DNA from 3 places in the Priestia sp. JNUCC 25 genome. Region 3 is predicted to be linked to each of the others. Evidence: a T-box and tRNA genes for the amino acid it is inferred to sense, from the RefSeq annotation. Region 3 holds a T-box; the other regions hold tRNA genes.
What was found. The T-box of region 3 lies ahead of pheS (phenylalanine--tRNA ligase subunit alpha). A T-box ahead of a tRNA ligase gene usually reads a tRNA of that ligase, here a tRNA-Phe.

Region 1 (4,426 bases), 940 kb from region 3:
CGACAGGACGGAAAGACCCCGTGGAGCTTTACTGTAGCCTGATATTGAATTTTGGTACAGCTTGTACAGGATAGGTAGGAGCCTGAGAAGCCGGAGCGCTAGCTTCGGTGGAGGCGTCGGTGGGATACTACCCTGGCTGTATTGAAATTCTAACCCGCGGCCCTGATCGGGCCGGGAGACAGTGTCAGGTGGGCAGTTTGACTGGGGCGGTCGCCTCCTAAAATGTAACGGAGGCGCCCAAAGGTTCCCTCAGAATGGTTGGAAATCATTCGTAGAGTGTAAAGGCACAAGGGAGCTTGACTGCGAGACCTACAAGTCGAGCAGGGACGAAAGTCGGGCTTAGTGATCCGGTGGTTCCGCATGGAAGGGCCATCGCTCAACGGATAAAAGCTACCCCGGGGATAACAGGCTTATCTCCCCCAAGAGTCCACATCGACGGGGAGGTTTGGCACCTCGATGTCGGCTCATCGCATCCTGGGGCTGTAGTCGGTCCCAAGGGTTGGGCTGTTCGCCCATTAAAGCGGTACGCGAGCTGGGTTCAGAACGTCGTGAGACAGTTCGGTCCCTATCCGTCGTGGGCGTAGGAAATTTGAGAGGAGCTGTCCTTAGTACGAGAGGACCGGGATGGACACACCGCTGGTGTACCAGTTGTCTTGCCAAAGGCATCGCTGGGTAGCTATGTGTGGACGGGATAAGTGCTGAAAGCATCTAAGCATGAAGCCCCCCTCAAGATGAGATTTCCCATAGCGCAAGCTAGTAAGATCCCTGAAAGATGATCAGGTTGATAGGTCAGAGGTGGAAGCGTGGCGACATGTGTAGCTGACTGATACTAATCGATCGAGGACTTAACCAAACTTTTAAAAGCGTAAGCTTTACTCAGCAAACTGTTACCTAGTTTTGAGAGAACAAAACTTTTCAAAAAAGTCTTGCTTTCTTTTGGAAATCATGTATAATATAATATGTCTGGTGGCGATAGCGAAGAGGTCACACCCGTTCCCATACCGAACACGGAAGTTAAGCTCTTTAGCGCCAATGGTAGTTGGGACTTTGTCCCTGTGAGAGTAGGACGTTGCCAGGCTGTTATTATTCCACAGTAGCTCAGTGGTAGAGCTATCGGCTGTTAACCGATCGGTCGTAGGTTCGAGTCCTACCTGTGGAGCCATTTGGAGAGCTGTCCGAGTGGCCGAAGGAGCACGATTGGAAATCGTGTAGGCGGTTAACGCTGTCTCAAGGGTTCAAATCCCTTGCTCTCCGCCATTTTTATTTAATTAGCACAGTGGCCCGTTGGTCAAGCGGTTAAGACACCGCCCTTTCACGGCGGTAACACGGGTTCGAATCCCGTACGGGTCACCATTTATTTTTATCTACATAATAGTGGAGGATTAGCTCAGCTGGGAGAGCACCTGCCTTACAAGCAGGGGGTCGGCGGTTCGATCCCGTCATCCTCCACCATATATTATCATCGCGGGGTGGAGCAGTTCGGTAGCTCGTCGGGCTCATAACCCGAAGGTCGCAGGTTCAAATCCTGTCCCCGCAACCAAGTGGTCCCGTGGTGTAGCGGTTAACATGCCTGCCTGTCACGCAGGAGATCGCGGGTTCGATTCCCGTCGGGACCGCCATTTTAAATTTAATAAGGCTCGGTAGCTCAGTTGGTAGAGCAAAGGACTGAAAATCCTTGTGTCGGCGGTTCGATTCCGTCCCGAGCCACCATTTTAAAAACATTTGTTTTTAAAATGCCGGTGTAGCTCAACTGGTAGAGCAACTGACTTGTAATCAGTAGGTTGGGGGTTCAAGTCCTCTTGCCGGCACCACAGTTATTGTGGAGGGGTAGCGAAGTGGCTAAACGCGGCGGACTGTAAATCCGCTCCTTCGGGTTCGGCAGTTCGAATCTGCCCCCCTCCACCATTTACAGGGGCATAGTTTAAAGGTAGAACTACGGTCTCCAAAACCGTCAGTGTGGGTTCGATTCCTACTGCCCCTGCCAATTATAAAAATAACATTGCATATATACGTGGCGATTGTGGCGAAGTGGTTAACGCACCGGATTGTGGTTCCGGCATTCGTGGGTTCGATTCCCATCAGTCGCCCCATTTATAAATGATATGCATATTTCAATATTGGGCTATCGCCAAGCGGTAAGGCAACGGATTTTGATTCCGTCATGCGTTGGTTCGAATCCAGCTAGCCCAGCCATATATGCGGAAGTAGTTCAGTGGTAGAACACCACCTTGCCAAGGTGGGGGTCGCGAGTTCGAACCTCGTCTTCCGCTCCAATTTTAATAAAGTTATTTAGTCTTGAGTAAATGGCGGCATAGCCAAGTGGTAAGGCAGAGGTCTGCAAAACCTTTATCACCGGTTCAAATCCGGTTGCCGCCTCCATTTATTTACAAGCTGCCGGGGTGGTGGAATTGGCAGACACACAGGACTTAAAATCCTGCGGTAGGTGACTACCGTGCCGGTTCAAGTCCGGCCCTCGGCACCATTTATAATTTTAACTTGCCTTTTTTATTTTGCCGATGTGGCGGAATTGGCAGACGCGCACGACTCAAAATCGTGTTCCTTCGGGAGTGTCGGTTCGACCCCGACCATCGGTACTTTAGCTTTATTTGACAGGATGATTCCTGTTTTTATTTTTACTTATCGGTCGACAAATTTTGATAATATTTGCGGGTGTAGTTTAGTGGTAAAACCTCAGCCTTCCAAGCTGATGTCGTGAGTTCGATTCTCATCACCCGCTCCATACATATTGTTATCACAACGCAGTGTCTCGCTTTCAAAGCTGAGATGTTGCGTTTTTTATTTTTAACGTAAATATAGCGTCTATCTTTTCAAGATAGACGCTATATTTACGTACATCAGTTAATGACTTGATAGGTTGCTTCGCCGCCGTGAATTTGAATGAACATGTCACTTAGGGATTTAGTTAGTTTATAAGCCTGTTCTTCTGAAAGTGAAGGCTTTAAATAAATGAACTGTACAGCTTGTGTTGTCTTTTCAGTTACGTACGCTCGGTTAGAATCGACATAAGGGCTTCCGAAAGCTCCTAGGGCATCTTTTGAAATGATTTTATTTTCTAAAGAAATATTACGTTCATTTAGAGCTTCATAAGACTCTTCTTTTTTACCGATAGTAAATTCGATGGGGCCTTCTAAATTAGAGGAATCATAAATTCCAATTGGGACTTCATATTGCAATGAAAAAAAGTTATTAATGTCCACAGCAGAATTGATAGAAGGCAAATACGTTTGTTTTCCTATTCTTCTAATTAAAGCTTCTATAGAAGGACGGTATTTACTTGGATCAGTTCCAAATGTTTTGAAAAGCTTTCTCCACTCGCTAACACCTTCGAATTCTGTTACTTTTTTTGACTCAAGGTCGAAATAAATGGATTCTTGAAAGAGGCGCAGACGTCCTTTTAGCATTTGAGGAGAATCACCAACTTCAATATTTTTATACTGAATGATTCCCATTTTAAAAGAAGGGCAAAGCTGTTTAATAGCGGGCGATAATGTAAAGTTCATTTTTTTGATCCTTTCTATTATAATTAGTATTTGTTCGTTTATAGATACCATCCTATCATTTCATTGAGCGAGAAAACAGTTCAATGCATGAATATATAGAATTTCTTAGAAAGGAGGCCATTACTCACTATGAATGCGTATCAGTTGAAGGAAGAAATTATTTCATACAGCAAAGAGATTGGAATCGATAAGATTGGATTTGCGAGTGCTTCTATGTTTGATGAGTTAAAGAATCGATTGTTAGCACAGCAAGAGTTAGGTTATGCTTCAGGGTTTGAAGAACCTGATATTGAAAAGAGAGTAGATCCCACATTAGTTGTTCCAAAAGCTAGATCTATTATTTCAATTGCACTTGCGTATCCTTCTAAATTAAAGGATGCACCAAAGAGCACAAAGGAAGATCGCCGAGGAATCTTTTGCCGTGCTTCTTGGGGGCAAGATTATCATACGGTTCTACGTGATAGGCTTCAAAAGCTTGAAACCTTCATAAAAGAAAAAGTACCTGCAGCTATCCTTCAATCGATGGTAGACACAGGCGAGCTGTCGGACCGAGCTGTAGCAGAAAGAGCTGGTATTGGCTGGAGCGGTAAGAACTGTGCCATTATTACACCTGAATTCGGTTCCTACGTGTATTTAGGAGAAATGATAACAGATATCCCGTTTCCTCCTGATAAACCGATAGAGGACGGTTGTGGTACTTGTAATAAGTGCGTTGATGCGTGTCCTACGGGTGCGCTTGTAACAGGCGGTCAGCTGAATTCGCAGCGATGCATTGCTTTTTTAACCCAAACAAAAGGGTTTCTGGCTGAAGAATTTCGAAGTAAATTAGGCAATCGTTTATATGGCTGTGATACATGTCAAACTGTGTGTCCTGAAAATAAAGGAAAAGACTTTCATTTTCACCC
Region 2 (4,426 bases), 1.1 Mb from region 3:
GAGCAAAGTAATCGATATTCCCTTCTCCTTCTAAATGCTGAATTTGATCGGCACGCTGCAGCGCTTGATTGATTCGTTTCACAACATGCGGCACGCTGTTTGCCGGGTATAAACTTTGATCAGGATACATGTTTCCTGAAAGATTTGCATCTGCAGCTACTTGCCACCCGCTTAAGTAAATTGCTTTTAACCCTGCTTTTACCTGTTGTACTGCTTGATTTCCTGTTAAAGCTCCTAAGGCATGAACGTATGGCTCTGTTTTTAATAAGTTCCAGAACTTTTCGGCTCCTCTTCTAGCAAGCGTATATTCAATATCAATGGACCCTCTTAGCCCAATGACTTTTTCTGCAGAATATGGACGTTCAATTCCTTTCCAACGCTCATCGCTTTTCCAGTTCTCTTCAAGGTTTTTTACACGAATGTCTTTCATTCTTTATACCCCCTAATGAATTTAAAATTCTATATTCATAAAAATATAAAACGCAGCAGTTAGAATATGTCTGTTTCATGATGAAGTAAATTAGCAGCTTGCCATAATATTAGCAAGAACGTAGATGAAATAAGTAAGTAGTTGAAGGACATGTAGTAAGACTTAGCTGAGGTGAATATACGCTGAGAATTTAGACTGCTATCTTTTCAATCACAAATAACTATTCCTCCCTATTGTTATAAAACAGATTTTATTTTACATACGTTATTATATAACAGTACTTTCGAAAATGAAACCTCCTTTTAGAATTTTTTCCCTACTCGCAAGGAGGCTTTTCTATTAATACCTACGTATAAAAGGCTTCATATATCCTTTACTTTTTCTTATATCACTTATTCATTTCTTTCATACTTCTCAACAAATGAAATTCTTTCCAGTATTGTTGGGTGACCATATCGAAAAATCTTCACTAAATACGGCGGATTTACCTGAGACAGTCCTGATTTCGTTAAGTCCTGAAACGTTTTAATAGCAGCTTGCTTATCTCCTGTTAGGTCCATGGCGTACGTGTCAGATTGAAGTTCATGATGACGCGACTGCATATTTGTTAACGGACTCACAGCAAATGTAAGAATAGAAAAAATAAGTAGAATAAGCGGTAAAGAATTTAAATCACTAAGAGAAGTAATTTTTAATGCTTTCCCCCATCTCTTAATCACAAAGCGAGCTAAGTGCTTCGTTAGCCATAAGCCTACGATCGATAAAACTAATGCTGAAGCAATCCCCACATAAATATGTTTCTTTACATAATGACCCATTTCATGCGCCATGATAAACAAAATTTCACGTTCCGTTAATTTATTAAGAGTAGTATCCCATAACACAATTCTTGAATTAGAACCTATTCCCGTCACATATGCATTAAGAGAGTTCGTTTTTTCAGACATGTTTACTTCATATACATGCTTAGCAGGTATGTGAGCTTCATCTGCTAAATGTAAAATTTTCGTCTCCAGCTCTTTATTCTTTAATGGATAAAAATCGTTATATAACGGATCGATAACCACTGGTTGAATAAACGTCAAAAATAGCGTAAATGGAATAGATACTATCCACGCATACAGCCACCATCTTTTTGAAAACTTACGAATGAATGCATATAACACAGCAATCACTAAAAACATGGTGGCATAGTTCACCCAAAAATCTGTAAAAAGATCTTTCATCCATCCTTGGAAAGGTTGCGTCGTAATATGGTAAGCCTTTGAAAGCTTATAGCTAATCCAGTCCATAGGAAAAGAATAGATCAGCAGCAGAACGGATAACCAAAATACATAAATAGCAGTTTGGAGAAGACTGAAACGGCTGACGTCTTTAGACCACTTATTAACTTTCTTAGACACACCTAACACTAAAATTAAAATAAACCCTAGCCACTCATATGGAATTCGGATAAAAAAGAGCGCATCTCTAATTTTTGAATATTTTTCGGTTAACATAAGTTCTCGTGCATTCATAAACGTAGCCGGGTCTACGCTGGTGCCTTTTAATGATTGTGGAATAGAGGTATCGCTTATATAGAATAAATACACCCAAATACACGCTCCATACACAAGAAAAACTCCGATGGACCACCAAACAATTTTTTTCACGCATTCCCCTCCTTTTGTACAAACAGTATGCCGTTATTACTATTGTAGGTTTTTTTTCGAAATTTAGAACAAGCGTTTATAGATGTGCTATAAGAAATGCAATTTAGGGCGAGGAAATCATAGAAAAACGAAAAATAGAGTTTAGACAAAAGAATAAACTCTGTTTCCAAACAAAAAAAGCAGTTTGCATATGCAAACTGCTTTTAAGATGACCCGTACGGGATTCGAACCCGTGTTACCGCCGTGAAAGGGCGGTGTCTTAACCGCTTGACCAACGGGCCAGTATGGCTCCACAGGTAGGACTCGAACCTACGACCGATCGGTTAACAGCCGATAGCTCTACCACTGAGCTACTGTGGAATATGGTGGGCCTAAGTGGACTCGAACCACCGACCTCACGCTTATCAGGCGTGCGCTCTAACCAGCTGAGCTATAGGCCCTTCATTTGGAGCGGGTGATGAGAATCGAACTCACGACATCAGCTTGGAAGGCTGAGGTTTTACCACTAAACTACACCCGCGTTACTTAAGATGGGGCGACTGATGGGAATCGAACCCACGAATGCCGGAACCACAATCCGGTGCGTTAACCACTTCGCCACAATCGCCGTCTTAAAATGGTGGCTCGGGACGGAATCGAACCGCCGACACAAGGATTTTCAGTCCTTTGCTCTACCAACTGAGCTACCGAGCCTTTATGTAAATGGCGGTCCCGACGGGAATCGAACCCGCGATCTCCTGCGTGACAGGCAGGCATGTTAACCGCTACACCACGGGACCACTTTGGTTGCGGGGACAGGATTTGAACCTGCGACCTTCGGGTTATGAGCCCGACGAGCTACCGAACTGCTCCACCCCGCGATGATATGAATATGATATAAATAAATGGCGGAGGAAGAGGGATTCGAACCCCCGCGGGCTTTAACACCCCTGTCGGTTTTCAAGACCGATCCCTTCAGCCGGACTTGGGTATTCCTCCGTATATTTATAACAAATGTAACTTATATGATAGCGGCGGAGGGAGTCGAACCCACGACCTCACGGGTATGAACCGTACGCTCTAGCCAGCTGAGCTACACCGCCATATTATTCGTTACAATTATTCAGTTTAATTGGTGGAGCCTAGCGGGATCGAACCGCTGACCTCCTGCGTGCAAGGCAGGCGCTCTCCCAGCTGAGCTAAGGCCCCATAAATGGTCGGGAAGACAGGATTCGAACCTGCGACCCCTTGGTCCCAAACCAAGTGCTCTACCAAGCTGAGCTACTTCCCGTTTATGGCGCGCCCGAGAGGAGTCGAACCCCTAACCTTTTGATCCGTAGTCAAACGCTCTATCCAATTGAGCTACGGGCGCTTTATATGGAGCGGAAGACGAGGTTCGAACTCGCGACCCCCACCTTGGCAAGGTGGTGTTCTACCACTGAACTACTTCCGCTTATTAAAATGAGCCATGAAGGACTCGAACCTTCGACCCTCTGATTAAAAGTCAGATGCTCTACCAACTGAGCTAATGGCTCTCTATGGCTGGGCTAGCTGGATTCGAACCAACGCATGACGGAATCAAAATCCGTTGCCTTACCGCTTGGCGATAGCCCAATAAAAATGGTGGAGGGGGGCAGATTCGAACTGCCGAACCCGAAGGAGCGGATTTACAGTCCGCCGCGTTTAGCCACTTCGCTACCCCTCCGATATAAATGGTGCCGGCAAGAGGACTTGAACCCCCAACCTACTGATTACAAGTCAGTTGCTCTACCAGTTGAGCTACACCGGCACGGTGGTGGAGGATGACGGGATCGAACCGCCGACCCCCTGCTTGTAAGGCAGGTGCTCTCCCAGCTGAGCTAATCCTCCACGTATCATACACAATATTCATTGTATAGAAGATTTTTATAAATGAGCCAAATAAAAAACCCCTAGACTCTTTTATAAGAGCATAAAAAGGGGTCTTATTCATTGCCTGGCAACGTCCTACTCTCACAGGGACAAAGTCCCAACTACCATTGGCGCTAAAGAGCTTAACTTCCGTGTTCGGTATGGGAACGGGTGTGACCTCTTCGCTATCGCCACCAGACAAGAGATTGCTCTCTCAAAACTAGATAACAGTTTGCTGAGTAAAGCTTACGCTTTTAAAGTTTTGGTTAAGTCCTCGATCGATTAGTATCAGTCAGCTACACATGTCGCCACGCTTCCACCTCTGACCTATCAACCTGATCATCTTTCAGGGATCTTACTAGCTTGCGCTATGGGAAATCTCATCTTGAGGGGGGCTTCATGCTTAGATGCTTTCAGCACTTATCCCGTCCACACATAGCTACCCAGCGATGCCTTTGGCAAGACAACTGGTACA
Region 3 (4,426 bases):
GCTAACTTTATTGAACCGGATATTGCATTTGCTGTTGATGTCGGTATCGCTGGAGATACACCTGGTGTTTCTGATAAAGAAGCATCTTCTAAAATGGGAGATGGTCCGCAAATCATTTTATATGATGCTTCCATGGTTTCTCATAAAGGACTTCGAGATACAGTGGTAAATGTGGCAGATGAATTAAATATTCCATATCAATTTGATGCAATCGCTGGAGGCGGTACGGACTCAGGTTCTATCCATATTTCAGCTAACGGGGTGCCAGCACTTTCGATTACGATCGCAACTCGTTATATCCATTCTCATGCAGCGATGCTTCATCGTGATGATTATGAAAATGCAGTTAAATTAATTGCGGAAGTAATTAAACGCTTAGACCGAAATACGGTGAACGCAATTACGTATAATTAAAAAAAGCTCATTCTCCTAGGAGAATGAGCTTTTTGTTGTACATAGGAAAAGGCTATTTATTTTAAACCGTTTTCAAGCGTTGTCAGAATTTCTTCTTTTTCTGATTCTGGAGACTTTTCCCAAAGCACCTCAAATAAAACACCAAGTCCAGGGAGCATTTTTTCTTCACCGCTTTGAATAGCGTCAGAAATTGTAGCTTCAAGCTCTTCTTTTGAGTTTCCTGAAACGTTTGCAATAACAGCATTTCGTAAATTAAGATCCATCATTTTCACCTCAGCTATCGTAAAGTTACCAATAGTTTTTGTTTTCTTTGCGATTTCTATGTACAATAAAGTGAAACTTATCTAATGATTATTGAGCAAAATGTAATCGAACTATTTATTTTTGTATAGATAAAGGAGTTATGTTTGTGAAACAAATTGATTCAGTTAAAAATCCGCAGGTAAAAGCGTGGAAAAAGCTGCATAATAAAAAAGACCGTGATAAGCAGGGCCTTTTTATGGTAGAAGGCTTTCATTTAGTCGAAGAAGCTATCAAAAATAAGGATTGCGTAAAGGAACTAATTATACGCGAATCGATTGAAGTGCCAGCACAGTGGAACATAGATGGTATCGAAATAACCGTTGTAAACGAAGCAATAATTAAATTGTTATCTGACACAGAAACACCTCAAGGAATTATCGCTGTGTGTTTTCAAACGAAGCATGCAGAAATCATTCATACAGCACAGAAAGTATTGCTTTTAGATGCGGTGCAAGATCCAGGTAACCTAGGTACGATTATTCGAACCGCTGATGCTGCCGGAGTGGAGGCTATTATCGTTGGAGAGGGCAGCGTGGATGTGTACAACCCAAAAGTCGTTCGTTCAACGCAAGGAGCTATTTTTCACCTTCCAATTGTAAAAGGTGATTTACTCGAAATGATTTCACTGTTAAAAGAAAGAGAAATAGCAGTTTACGGCACGTCGTTACAAAATGGAAAGGTCTATACATGCGTAAAACCTTCAAACGAATTTGCGCTGGTTGTGGGAAATGAAGGAAACGGCGTAAGCGAGAAAGTGCTGGAACAAGCGGATCAGAATCTGTACATTCCCATCTATGGAAAGAGCGAGTCGCTAAATGTTGCCATCGCTTCTGGAATCTTACTTTATTATTTACGCGGAATGTAGTTGCATCGAGAACGTGTTTTCACTATAATAATACAATAGTTACATATGTAAAAAACGATGAAAGAGAGCAGTAGCTTATGTCCGTTTATGCAGGGAGAAAATGCCGTGACTGAAAGCATTTTTATAAATGTAATAAGTGAATTCACCTCTTGAGTTGACACTTAGACCATCTTACATAGATGTAAAGGTGTTCCGGAGATTCCGTTAACTTGAATGAAGTGAACTGTATACGTCTGTGTATATAGTTAACAAGGGTGGTAACGCGACTAATCCTCGTCCCTTTTTTGGGAGGAGGTTTTTTTATTTGTCATTTTTTACGTTAAAAGGAGGAATAAGTGATGAAAGAACGTTTACAAGAACTTCAACAAGAAGCAATTGCAAAAGTCGAAACAGCAAGTGCTTTAAAAGAATTAAACGACGTACGCGTAGCTTATTTAGGAAAGAAAGGCCCTATCACAGAAGTACTTCGCGGTATGGGAAAACTTTCAGCTGAAGAGCGTCCTGTAATGGGAGCACTTGCAAATGAAGTGCGTGAAGCTATTGCATCTAAAATTGAAGAAAAACAAACGGCGTTAGAAGCAGCCGAGGTAGAGCGTAAACTTGCTTCAGAAACAATCGACGTAACGCTGCCAGGACGCCCAGTTAAAGCAGGTACGCATCACCCGCTAACAAGCGTGGTTGAAGAAGTAGAAGATTTATTCTTAGGAATGGGCTATGAAGTAGCAGAAGGACCGGAAGTAGAGCAGGACTACTATAATTTCGAAGCGCTGAACTTGCCAAAAGGTCACCCAGCACGTGATATGCAAGATACGTTCTATATTACGGAAGAAACGCTTCTTCGTACGCATACATCAACTGTTCAAGCTCGTGTTATGAACAAGAATGAAGGCAAAGGACCTGTTAAAATTATTTGCCCGGGCAAAGTGTACCGCCGCGATGACGATGATGCTACGCATTCTCATCAATTCATGCAAATTGAAGGTCTTGTAGTAGACGAAAACATTCGTATGAGCGATTTAAAAGGCACGCTTGAAGTATTTGTGAAAAAGATGTTCGGTGCAGACCGTGAAATTCGTCTTCGTCCAAGTTTCTTCCCGTTCACTGAGCCGTCTGTAGAAGTAGACGTATCGTGTGCAAAATGTGGAGGTAAAGGCTGTAATGTATGTAAACAAACAGGCTGGATTGAAATTTTAGGAGCAGGCATGGTTCATCCAAATGTCCTTGAAATGGCTGGATACGATTCAACTAAATATCGTGGGTTTGCTTTTGGAATCGGTGTAGAGCGTATTGCTATGTTAAAACACGGCGTGGATGATATTCGTCATTTCTATACAAATGATGTTCGTTTCTTAGATCAATTTAAACAAGTATAAAGGAGGGACTACGATGTTTGTATCTTATCGTTGGTTACAAGAGTATGTTGACTTATCAGGCGTAACGGCAGAAGAGTTAGCAGATAAAATCACAAAAAGTGGAATTGAAGTTGAAGGTGTAGAAAACTTAAATAAAGGCATCAGCGGAGTGGTAATTGGTCACGTTGTAGAACGTGAACAGCATCCAAATGCTGATAAATTAAGCCGCTGTCAAGTAGATCTTGGCAGAGGAGAAATCGTTCAAATCGTGTGCGGGGCACCGAACGTGGCACAAGGTCAAAAAGTAGCGGTTGCAAAAGTGGGAGCTGTACTTCCAGGTAACTTTAAAATCAAGCGTGCTAAGCTTCGCGGTGAAGAATCGAACGGTATGATTTGTTCTCTTCAAGAGCTTGGCATTGAAAGCAAGCTTGTGGCAAAAGATTATCAAGAAGGCATCTTCGTGTTCCCAAGCGATGCTGAAGTAGGAGCGGATGCACTAGATGCATTAAACTTAAACGATGAAGTATTAGAACTAGGGCTAACACCAAACCGTTCAGACTGCTTAAGTATGTTAGGTGTAGCACATGAAGTGGCTGCTATTTTACGTCGTGAAGTGAAGTATCCGTCAGTAAACGTGCAAACGTCTGATGAGCAAGCAGCTGATTATATTTCCGTTAAAGTAGAGGCAAAAGAAGACAATCCGCTTTACGTAGCGCGCGTTGTGAAAAACGTAAAAATTGCTCCGTCACCATTATGGATGCAAACGCGTTTAATGGCAGCTGGTATTCGACCTCATAACAACGTTGTTGATATTACCAACTATATTTTGCTTGAATACGGCCAGCCTCTGCATGCTTTTGACTATGATCGTCTTGGTTCAAAAGAAATTGTTGTACGTCACGCGTCAGAAGGCGAGAAGTTTGTAACACTTGATGACCAAGAGCGCGTATTAAAAGGCAATCAGCTTGTCATTACAAACGGAAGTGAGCCGGTAGCTCTTGCAGGTGTAATGGGCGGAGCGAACTCCGAAGTAAAAGACGATACGGTAAATGTTCTCATTGAATCAGCTTACTTCAAAGGCTTAACGGTTCGCCAAGCTTCAAAGGACCACGGTCTTCGCAGTGAGGCAAGCGCTCGTTTTGAAAAAGGAATTGATCCTAACCGTACGCGTGTAGCTGCTGACCGCGCAGCAGAATTAATGGCTGAATACGCTTCAGGTGAAGTAGTAAGTGATACTGTAGAAGTGGATACACTAACTGTGGAACCTGCTGTTGTAGCTGTGTCACTTGGACGTATTAACGATGTGCTTGGTACAGAGCTATTAATGGAAGAAGTACAAGACATTATGAACCGTCTTCAATTTGAAAACAAAGTGGAAGACGAAACCATTGTTGTAACAGTGCCAACTCGTAGAGGCGATATTACAATTGAAGAAGATATCGTCGAGGAAGTAGCGCGTATGTATGGCTATGACAACCTTCCTACAACGCTT

Region 1: it encodes a tRNA-Phe, which carries the amino acid that the T-box ahead of pheS (phenylalanine--tRNA ligase subunit alpha) is inferred to sense. The anticodon was not compared.
Region 2: it encodes a tRNA-Phe, which carries the amino acid that the T-box ahead of pheS (phenylalanine--tRNA ligase subunit alpha) is inferred to sense. The anticodon was not compared.

What each region holds. Positions count from the first base shown of each region.
Region 1 covers NZ_CM132211.1:406,676-411,101, forward strand. The annotation lists rRNA gene JNUCC25_RS02150 (23S ribosomal RNA) at 1-853, shown strand, start outside; rRNA gene rrf (5S ribosomal RNA) at 963-1,078, shown strand; tRNA gene JNUCC25_RS02160 (tRNA-Asn) at 1,088-1,162, shown strand; tRNA gene JNUCC25_RS02165 (tRNA-Ser) at 1,166-1,257, shown strand; tRNA gene JNUCC25_RS02170 (tRNA-Glu) at 1,279-1,353, shown strand; tRNA gene JNUCC25_RS02175 (tRNA-Val) at 1,377-1,452, shown strand; tRNA gene JNUCC25_RS02180 (tRNA-Met) at 1,464-1,540, shown strand; tRNA gene JNUCC25_RS02185 (tRNA-Asp) at 1,544-1,619, shown strand; tRNA gene JNUCC25_RS02190 (tRNA-Phe) at 1,635-1,710, shown strand; tRNA gene JNUCC25_RS02195 (tRNA-Thr) at 1,736-1,811, shown strand; tRNA gene JNUCC25_RS02200 (tRNA-Tyr) at 1,822-1,905, shown strand; tRNA gene JNUCC25_RS02205 (tRNA-Trp) at 1,911-1,984, shown strand; tRNA gene JNUCC25_RS02210 (tRNA-His) at 2,015-2,090, shown strand; tRNA gene JNUCC25_RS02215 (tRNA-Gln) at 2,119-2,193, shown strand; tRNA gene JNUCC25_RS02220 (tRNA-Gly) at 2,199-2,273, shown strand; tRNA gene JNUCC25_RS02225 (tRNA-Cys) at 2,306-2,379, shown strand; tRNA gene JNUCC25_RS02230 (tRNA-Leu) at 2,394-2,482, shown strand; tRNA gene JNUCC25_RS02235 (tRNA-Leu) at 2,513-2,594, shown strand; tRNA gene JNUCC25_RS02240 (tRNA-Gly) at 2,667-2,740, shown strand; gene JNUCC25_RS02245 (B3/B4 domain-containing protein) at 2,856-3,521, opposite strand; gene queG (tRNA epoxyqueuosine(34) reductase QueG) at 3,651-4,426, shown strand, end outside.
Region 2 covers NZ_CM132211.1:591,356-595,781, reverse strand. The annotation lists gene aceA (isocitrate lyase) at 1-430, opposite strand, end outside; gene JNUCC25_RS03230 (M48 family metallopeptidase) at 823-2,082, opposite strand; tRNA gene JNUCC25_RS03225 (tRNA-Glu) at 2,292-2,363, opposite strand; tRNA gene JNUCC25_RS03220 (tRNA-Asn) at 2,368-2,442, opposite strand; tRNA gene JNUCC25_RS03215 (tRNA-Ile) at 2,446-2,522, opposite strand; tRNA gene JNUCC25_RS03210 (tRNA-Gly) at 2,529-2,602, opposite strand; tRNA gene JNUCC25_RS03205 (tRNA-His) at 2,614-2,689, opposite strand; tRNA gene JNUCC25_RS03200 (tRNA-Phe) at 2,700-2,775, opposite strand; tRNA gene JNUCC25_RS03195 (tRNA-Asp) at 2,786-2,861, opposite strand; tRNA gene JNUCC25_RS03190 (tRNA-Met) at 2,866-2,942, opposite strand; tRNA gene JNUCC25_RS03185 (tRNA-Ser) at 2,968-3,060, opposite strand; tRNA gene JNUCC25_RS03180 (tRNA-Met) at 3,091-3,164, opposite strand; tRNA gene JNUCC25_RS03175 (tRNA-Ala) at 3,195-3,270, opposite strand; tRNA gene JNUCC25_RS03170 (tRNA-Pro) at 3,276-3,352, opposite strand; tRNA gene JNUCC25_RS03165 (tRNA-Arg) at 3,357-3,433, opposite strand; tRNA gene JNUCC25_RS03160 (tRNA-Gly) at 3,440-3,514, opposite strand; tRNA gene JNUCC25_RS03155 (tRNA-Lys) at 3,524-3,596, opposite strand; tRNA gene JNUCC25_RS03150 (tRNA-Gln) at 3,601-3,675, opposite strand; tRNA gene JNUCC25_RS03145 (tRNA-Tyr) at 3,683-3,766, opposite strand; tRNA gene JNUCC25_RS03140 (tRNA-Thr) at 3,775-3,850, opposite strand; tRNA gene JNUCC25_RS03135 (tRNA-Val) at 3,855-3,930, opposite strand; rRNA gene rrf (5S ribosomal RNA) at 4,035-4,150, opposite strand; rRNA gene JNUCC25_RS03125 (23S ribosomal RNA) at 4,214-4,426, opposite strand, start outside.
Region 3 covers NZ_CM132211.1:4,536,804-4,541,229, reverse strand. The annotation lists gene JNUCC25_RS23815 (M42 family metallopeptidase) at 1-414, shown strand, start outside; gene sspI (small acid-soluble spore protein SspI) at 471-677, opposite strand; gene JNUCC25_RS23805 (TrmH family RNA methyltransferase) at 818-1,582, shown strand; T-box leader at 1,631-1,866, shown strand; gene pheS (phenylalanine--tRNA ligase subunit alpha) at 1,921-2,955, shown strand; gene pheT (phenylalanine--tRNA ligase subunit beta) at 2,969-4,426, shown strand, end outside.